3 regions of the Streptomyces sp. NPDC017246 genome follow, and region 1 is predicted to be linked to each of the others. Evidence: predicted binding sites of a transcription regulator. Region 1 holds the regulator's gene; each other region holds the start of a gene.

Region 1 (2,262 bases):
TGTGCGTCACTCTCCGGCCGCCCGTGAGTCCCGCGATCTGCGTCCGCAGCTCGGCGCCCTCCGCGAGCGAGGAGCCGGTGTCGTACAGCAGCACGGCCCGTTCCCCCAGTACCAGTCCGACCGTGGCGTCCCATCGGGGCAGCCGCCGCCGGCCCACCCCGTCCGCGAGCCGCTCCCATCCGTACGCTTCCCAATCCACGTCCATGCCGCGACGCTAGCCGATGGGGGCGCCGCCTCCTTGCCAGGAGCGACGCCCGCCGCCGTACACTGGCCGGGGGATCGCTGGCACTCGGGCAGGGTGAGTGCCAAAAGCGGAGCAACCGGAACGACGACGACAGCTGGAGGTGCGCACGATGCTCAGCGAACGCAGACTCGAAGTCCTGCGCGCCATCGTCCAGGACTATGTCGGGACGGAGGAGCCGGTCGGCTCCAAGGCGCTCACCGAGCGCCACAAGCTCGGAGTCTCGCCCGCCACCGTGCGCAACGACATGGCCGTGCTGGAGGAGGAGGGGTTCATCGCCCAGCCCCACACCAGTGCCGGCCGCATCCCGACCGACAAGGGCTACCGCCTCTTCGTCGACCGGCTCGCCGGCGTCAAGCCGCTGTCGACGCCCGAGCGCCGGGCCATCCACAACTTCCTCGACGGCGCCGTGGACCTGGACGACGTCGTCGGCCGTACGGTCCGGCTGCTCGCGCAGCTGACCCGCCAGGTCGCCGTCGTCCAGTACCCCTCGCTGACCCGCTCGACCGTCCGGCACGTGGAGCTGCTCTCGCTGGCCCCCGCGCGTCTGATGCTGGTGCTCATCACGGACACCGGCCGTGTGGAGCAGCGGCTCGTCGACTGCCCCGCGCCCTTCGGCGAGACCTCGCTCGCCGATCTGCGGGCCCGGCTCAACAGCCGGGTCGTCGGCCGCCGGTTCGCCGACGTGCCGCAGCTGGTGCAGGACCTCCCCGAGTCCTTCGAGGAGGTCGAGGACCGCGCCACGGTCTCGACCGTGCTCGCGACCCTTCTCGAGAGCCTCGTCGAGGAGCACGAGGAGCGGCTGATGATCGGCGGCACCGCCAATCTCACCCGCTTCGGACACGACTTCCCCCTGATGATCAGGCCCGTCCTTGAAGCTCTGGAGGAGCAGGTCGTGCTCCTCAAGCTGCTCGGCGAGGCCAAGGAATCGGGCATGACCGTACGGATCGGGCACGAGAACGCCCACGAGGGGCTGAGCTCCACGTCCGTCGTCTCGGTCGGCTACGGTTCGGGCGGCGAAGCAGTCGCCAAACTCGGCGTGGTCGGACCGACCCGCATGGACTACCCCGGAACGATGGGAGCGGTACGCGCAGTGGCACGTTACGTCGGACAGATCCTGGCGGAGTCGTAAGTGGCCACGGACTACTACGCCGTACTCGGCGTGCGCCGCGACGCGTCCCAGGACGAGATCAAGAAGGCCTTCCGGAGGCTCGCGCGCGAGCTGCACCCGGATGTGAATCCCGATCCGAAGACGCAGGAACGCTTCAAGGAGATCAACGCCGCCTACGAGGTCCTCTCGGACCCGCAGAAGAAGCAGGTCTACGACCTGGGTGGCGACCCGCTCTCGGCCTCCGGCGGAGGCGGCGCGGGCGGCTTCGGAGCCGGTGGCTTCGGCAACTTCTCCGACATCATGGACGCCTTCTTCGGCACGGCCTCGCAGCGCGGACCGCGCTCGCGGACCCGCCGAGGCCAGGACGCCATGATCCGTCTGGAGATCGACCTCAACGAGGCGGCCTTCGGCACCACCAAGGACATCCAGGTCGACACGGCGGTCGTCTGTACGACCTGCTCGGGCGAGGGCGCCGCACCCGGCACCTCCGCGCAGACCTGTGACATGTGCCGCGGCCGCGGCGAGGTCTCGCAGGTCACCCGGTCGTTCCTCGGCCAGGTCATGACCTCCCGCCCCTGCCCGCAGTGCCAGGGCTTCGGCACCGTCGTCCCGACCCCGTGCCCCGAGTGCGCGGGCGACGGCCGGGTCCGGTCCCGCCGCACCCTCACCGTCAAGATCCCGGCCGGTGTCGACAACGGCACCCGGATCCAGCTCGCGGGCGAGGGCGAGGTCGGCCCCGGCGGCGGCCCCGCCGGCGACCTGTACGTCGAGATCCACGAGACGCCGCACGACACGTTCCAGCGGCGCGGCGACGACCTGCACTGCACGGTCACCATCCCGATGACGGCGGGCTCGCTCGGCACCAAGGTGCCGCTGCAGACCCTCGACGGCATCGAGGAGATCGACATCC
Region 2 (2,262 bases), on a different contig from region 1:
CTCCAGGCCGAAGGTGTTGGACTCCTCGACGGTGATGACACCGTCCTTGCCGACCTTGTCCATCGCCTCGGCGATGAGCTCGCCGACCTGCTGGTCCTGCGCGGAGAGCGCGGCCACGGCGGCGATGTCGGACTTGTCCTCGATCGGGCGGGCGGTCGCGAGGAGCTCCTCGGACACGGCCTTGACCGCGGCGTCGATGCCCTTCTTCAGGGCGGCCGGGGAGGCACCGGCGGCGACGTTGCGCAGACCCTCGCGGACCAGGGCCTGGGCGAGCACGGTGGCGGTGGTGGTGCCGTCACCCGCGATGTCGTTGGTCTTGGTCGCCACCTCCTTCACCAGCTGGGCGCCGAGGTTCTCGAACGGGTCCTCGATCTCGACCTCGCGGGCGATCGTGACACCGTCGTTGGTGATGGTGGGGGCGCCGAACTTCTTGTCGATGACGACGTTGCGGCCCTTGGGGCCGATCGTCACCTTCACCGTGTCGGCAAGCTTGTTGACGCCGCGCTCAAGGGCGCGACGGGCGTCCTCGTCGAACTTCAGGATCTTCGCCATGGGAGCGGTTCAGCCCTCTCGGAATCGGGGTGGAACGAACCGCGCCCCGGGGCGCCTGGAAGGGGCCTCGGGGCGCAGCTCTGAGCATCTGCTGGGTGCTCGGTACTTCGGTACTTCGGTGCTTCGGTGAATTACTTCTCGATGATCGCGAGCACGTCGCGAGCCGAGAGGACGAGGTACTCCTCGCCGTTGTACTTCACCTCGGTGCCGCCGTACTTGCTGTACAGCACGATGTCGCCGGTCTTGACGTCGAGCGGCAGACGCTCGCCGTTCTCGAAACGGCCCGGGCCCACGGCCAGGACGACGCCCTCCTGGGGCTTCTCCTTGGCGGTGTCCGGAATGACCAGGCCAGAGGCGGTGGTCTGCTCGGCGTCGAGCGGCTGGACCACAATGCGGTCCTCGAGCGGCTTGATGGCAACCTTGGAGCTGGTGGTCGTCACGATCCGACCTCCCCCTTCGGAGATCTCGGGGTCAACTGTCTGAGGTGGCGACCAGGTGGATCCGTCGTCGCGGGTGCCGGACCTGCCCGTCGCTCTGTTGGCACTCTCCAGTGGTGAGTGCCAGAGCCGAGACTATGACCGCGATTAGCACTCGGTCAAGCGGAGTGCCAATTCCTCACTCGTGGCGGTTCCGTCGCGGTGGGGGAAGGCCGGGGAAAGCCCGTGACGGGCGGCCCGGTTCCGCACAGGGTTGCGGGCATGACGACATCCCGAACCCCCGGACGGACCGACCGGCGGCCGGAGGTGGTCGGCCGGCGGGCGGTTCCTGATGGCCGGACTGCCGCTGGTCGGCACGCTGGTCATCGGGGCGGAGGAGTGGGACCGCTCGCACCCCTCCGCGTCGCCCTCACCCCCGCGCTCCTCCTCGTACTCGTCCCCGCCCTCGTACCCCTCAGCGGGGCCGGAGGTCCGACACGGGCGGCAGCCCGGTCGACGCGCGGTCGACCGGCGGCGCCGGCCGCGCGTCGCGGGGGCCGACCCGCTCCACCGCCTTCCGGCCGAGGCGCTCGATCGAGTCCACGGTCGAGGCGCAGCCGGTGAGGCCCAGGACGAGTACCGCGGCCATGAGGGGCAGCACCTGTCGTCCGCTCACACGTAGTCCTCGAGCTTCGCGACCGCGTACCCCTTCGACGTGATCACGTTCATCACCCGGCGGATCATGTCGGACATGGAGCCCTTCCAGTCCTCCTTGCCGCGGAAGTGGGTGAGCACGATGTCGCCGGGGTGCAGGTCCCGGTCCCACTCGCGCCATTCCATGTGGTCGGGGAAGGCCTCGGCGGCCCACAGCGGGACGGCCTCGACGCCGCAGGACTTGGCGGCGCGCAGGGTGTCCTCGTTGTAGTTGCCGTACGGCGGGCGGAAGAGCGGGGGCCGCTTGCCGAATCGTTTCTCGATGACGTCCTGCATGCCGCAGATCTCGCGCTTCTGCTGCTTGTACGAGAGTCCGGGCAGATAGCGGTGGTTGAGGGTGTGGTTGTGGAGGGAGACCCCGGACTCCTGCGACTTCTGCATGCGGGCGAAGTAGGCGTAGTCGTCCTTGACGACGTAGTCGCTGAGGAAGGCGCTGTAGGGGATCCGCAGGTCCTTCATCATCCGCAGCAGCTCGGGGTCCTTCTCGGCGCCGTCGTCGATCGTCAGGAAGACGATCCTCTGCTTGGTCGGCACGGTGGTGAAGACCGGCGGCAGCCCTTCGCCGTCCGTCTCGAAGCCC
Region 3 (2,262 bases), on a different contig from region 1:
CATCCCCACCATCCTCCGCACCTACACGGGCGGGCAGTCCGAGGTCCCGGCGGAGGGCGCGACCCTCGCCGAGGTCATCGCCGACCTGGAGAAGAACCACACGGGCATCGCCGCCCGCGTCCTGGACGACCAGGGCAAGCTGCGCCGCTTCGTCAACGTCTACGTGAACGACGACGACGTGCGCTTCGAGCAGGGTCTGGAGACGGCCACCCCGGCCGGCGCCGGCGTCTCGATCATCCCGGCCGTCGCCGGAGGCTGAGCGCCGGGCAGGGTGCCGGCGGGGGAGTCGATCCTCCGCCGCACCTTCCGCCCCACCGCTTGTCCCGTCTTTCTTGAATTGCCCCTTCCGCGTCTATAAGCGGAGGGGGCAATTCTGCATGGTTGAGCGCGGTAGAGTTGGGGAAGTCCCCTCCGCTGCTCATGCCGGACGCATATGAGAATGCGTCCCCGCGCGACAAGAAGCAGCCAAAGTGCGTGTGCGATGTGTACCCTCTGCACGCTTTGCCGGGCCCGACTTGCCCCGTGATTCAAGGGATTCTCCCCAATTCGCCTTTCCGCGACGCCCAGAATTCTCGCTCGATTGACCTGTTGCAGAGGGCAGTTGGGCAGATACATTCAGCGGCGGTCGACGCGTTCCGGCGCAGGGTCTGACCCGGGTCCGCGAAGTGCGGTCCCGCGCAAGGGCCACAGTAATAGGGGAGTTAGGCATGGCTCAGGGCACCGTCAAGTGGTTCAACGCGGAGAAGGGCTACGGCTTCATCGCGGTCGACGGTGGTGCGGATGTTTTCGTCCACTACAGCGCGATCCAGATGGATGGCTACCGCAGCCTCGAAGAAGGACAGCGAGTCGAGTTCGAGATCTCGCAGGGCCAGAAGGGTCCGCAGGCGGACATGGTCAAGCTCGCCGTCTGAGCGCGGCGCGATCGGCCACCGACGCAACGCCGTCGAGGGGCCCGCATCCCTGAGGGGAAGCGGGCCCCTCACGCGTTCCCGCGCCCCCTCACGCCCCTCCGTCCACCTCCCGAAACTCGAGAGTCGCTTGCACTCTCCTAGGGCGAGTGCTAATCATTGGCGTTAGCACTCGGAAGGTGAGAGTGCTACGAGGATCGGGCAGACGAGGCCGCCGGCCGGGTGGGGCAAGGAACCACGCGGAGCTGCGGAGGCCGTCCGTCGCGGGCGTCGGCGCGGTCCTGGAGCGTTATCCACCCCATGTCCGGGAGGACCACTTCACATGGCCAAGATCATCGCGTTCGACGAGGAGGCCCGGCGCGGTCTCGAGCGCGGCATGAACCAGCTCGCTGACGCCGTCAAGGTCACCCTCGGCCCCAAGGGTCGCAACGTCGTCCTCGAGAAGAAGTGGGGCGCCCCCACGATCACCAACGATGGTGTCTCCATCGCCAAGGAGATCGAGCTCGAGGACCCGTACGAGAAGATCGGCGCCGAGCTGGTCAAGGAAGTCGCCAAGAAGACGGACGACGTCGCCGGCGACGGTACGACCACCGCCACCGTTCTCGCCCAGGCGCTCGTCCGCGAGGGTCTGCGCAACGTGGCCGCCGGTGCCAACCCGATGGCCCTCAAGCGCGGTATCGAGAAGGCCGTCGAGGCCGTCTCCGGCGCCCTGCTCGAGCAGGCGAAGGATGTCGAGACCAAGGAGCAGATCGCTTCGACGGCCTCCATCTCCGCCGCCGACACCCAGATCGGCGAGCTCATCGCCGAGGCGATGGACAAGGTCGGCAAGGAAGGCGTCATCACCGTCGAGGAGTCCCAGACCTTCGGTCTGGAGCTGGAGCTCACCGAGGGCATGCGCTTCGACAAGGGCTACATCTCGGCGTACTTCGCCACCGACATGGAGCGCATGGAGTCGTCGCTCGACGACCCGTACCTCCTCATCGTCAACTCCAAGATCTCCTCGGTGAAGGACCTGCTCCCGCTCCTGGAGAAGGTCATGCAGTCGGGCAAGCCCCTGCTGATCATCGCCGAGGACGTCGAGGGCGAGGCCCTGTCGACCCTGGTCGTCAACAAGATCCGCGGCACCTTCAAGTCCGTCGCGGTCAAGGCCCCGGGCTTCGGCGACCGTCGTAAGGCCATGCTGAACGACATCGCCATCCTCACCGGCGGCACGGTCATCTCCGAGGAGGTCGGCCTGAAGCTGGAGAACGCGGGCCTCGACCTGCTGGGCCGCGCCCGCAAGGTCGTCATCACCAAGGACGAGACCACCATCGTCGACGGTGCCGGTGACAGCGAGCAGGTCGCCGGTCGCGTG

Evidence for each region. Region 1 encodes HrcA, which represses chaperone genes, less so after heat shock. Its sites were predicted from a motif close to TTNGCACTCNGNNNNNCNGAGTGCNAA; they were not measured.
Region 2: groES (co-chaperone GroES) is a predicted target of HrcA. The motif match lies at 1,137-1,163, and genes of this name have one in related genera.
Region 3: groL (chaperonin GroEL) is a predicted target of HrcA. The motif match lies at 1,038-1,064, and genes of this name have one in related genera.

The regions. Positions count from the first base shown of each region.
Region 1 covers NZ_JBIRMW010000001.1:328,759-331,020, reverse strand. The annotation lists gene ACH4MY_RS01575 (MBL fold metallo-hydrolase) at 1-205, opposite strand, end outside; gene hrcA (heat-inducible transcriptional repressor HrcA) at 354-1,373, shown strand; gene dnaJ (molecular chaperone DnaJ) at 1,374-2,262, shown strand, end outside.
Region 2 covers NZ_JBIRMW010000016.1:174,911-177,172, forward strand. The annotation lists gene groL (chaperonin GroEL) at 1-552, opposite strand, end outside; gene groES (co-chaperone GroES) at 684-992, opposite strand; gene ACH4MY_RS30960 (hypothetical protein) at 1,444-1,644, opposite strand; gene ACH4MY_RS30965 (polysaccharide deacetylase family protein) at 1,641-2,262, opposite strand, start outside.
Region 3 covers NZ_JBIRMW010000017.1:130,433-132,694, forward strand. The annotation lists gene ACH4MY_RS31720 (MoaD/ThiS family protein) at 1-259, shown strand, start outside; gene ACH4MY_RS31725 (cold-shock protein) at 708-911, shown strand; gene groL (chaperonin GroEL) at 1,231-2,262, shown strand, end outside.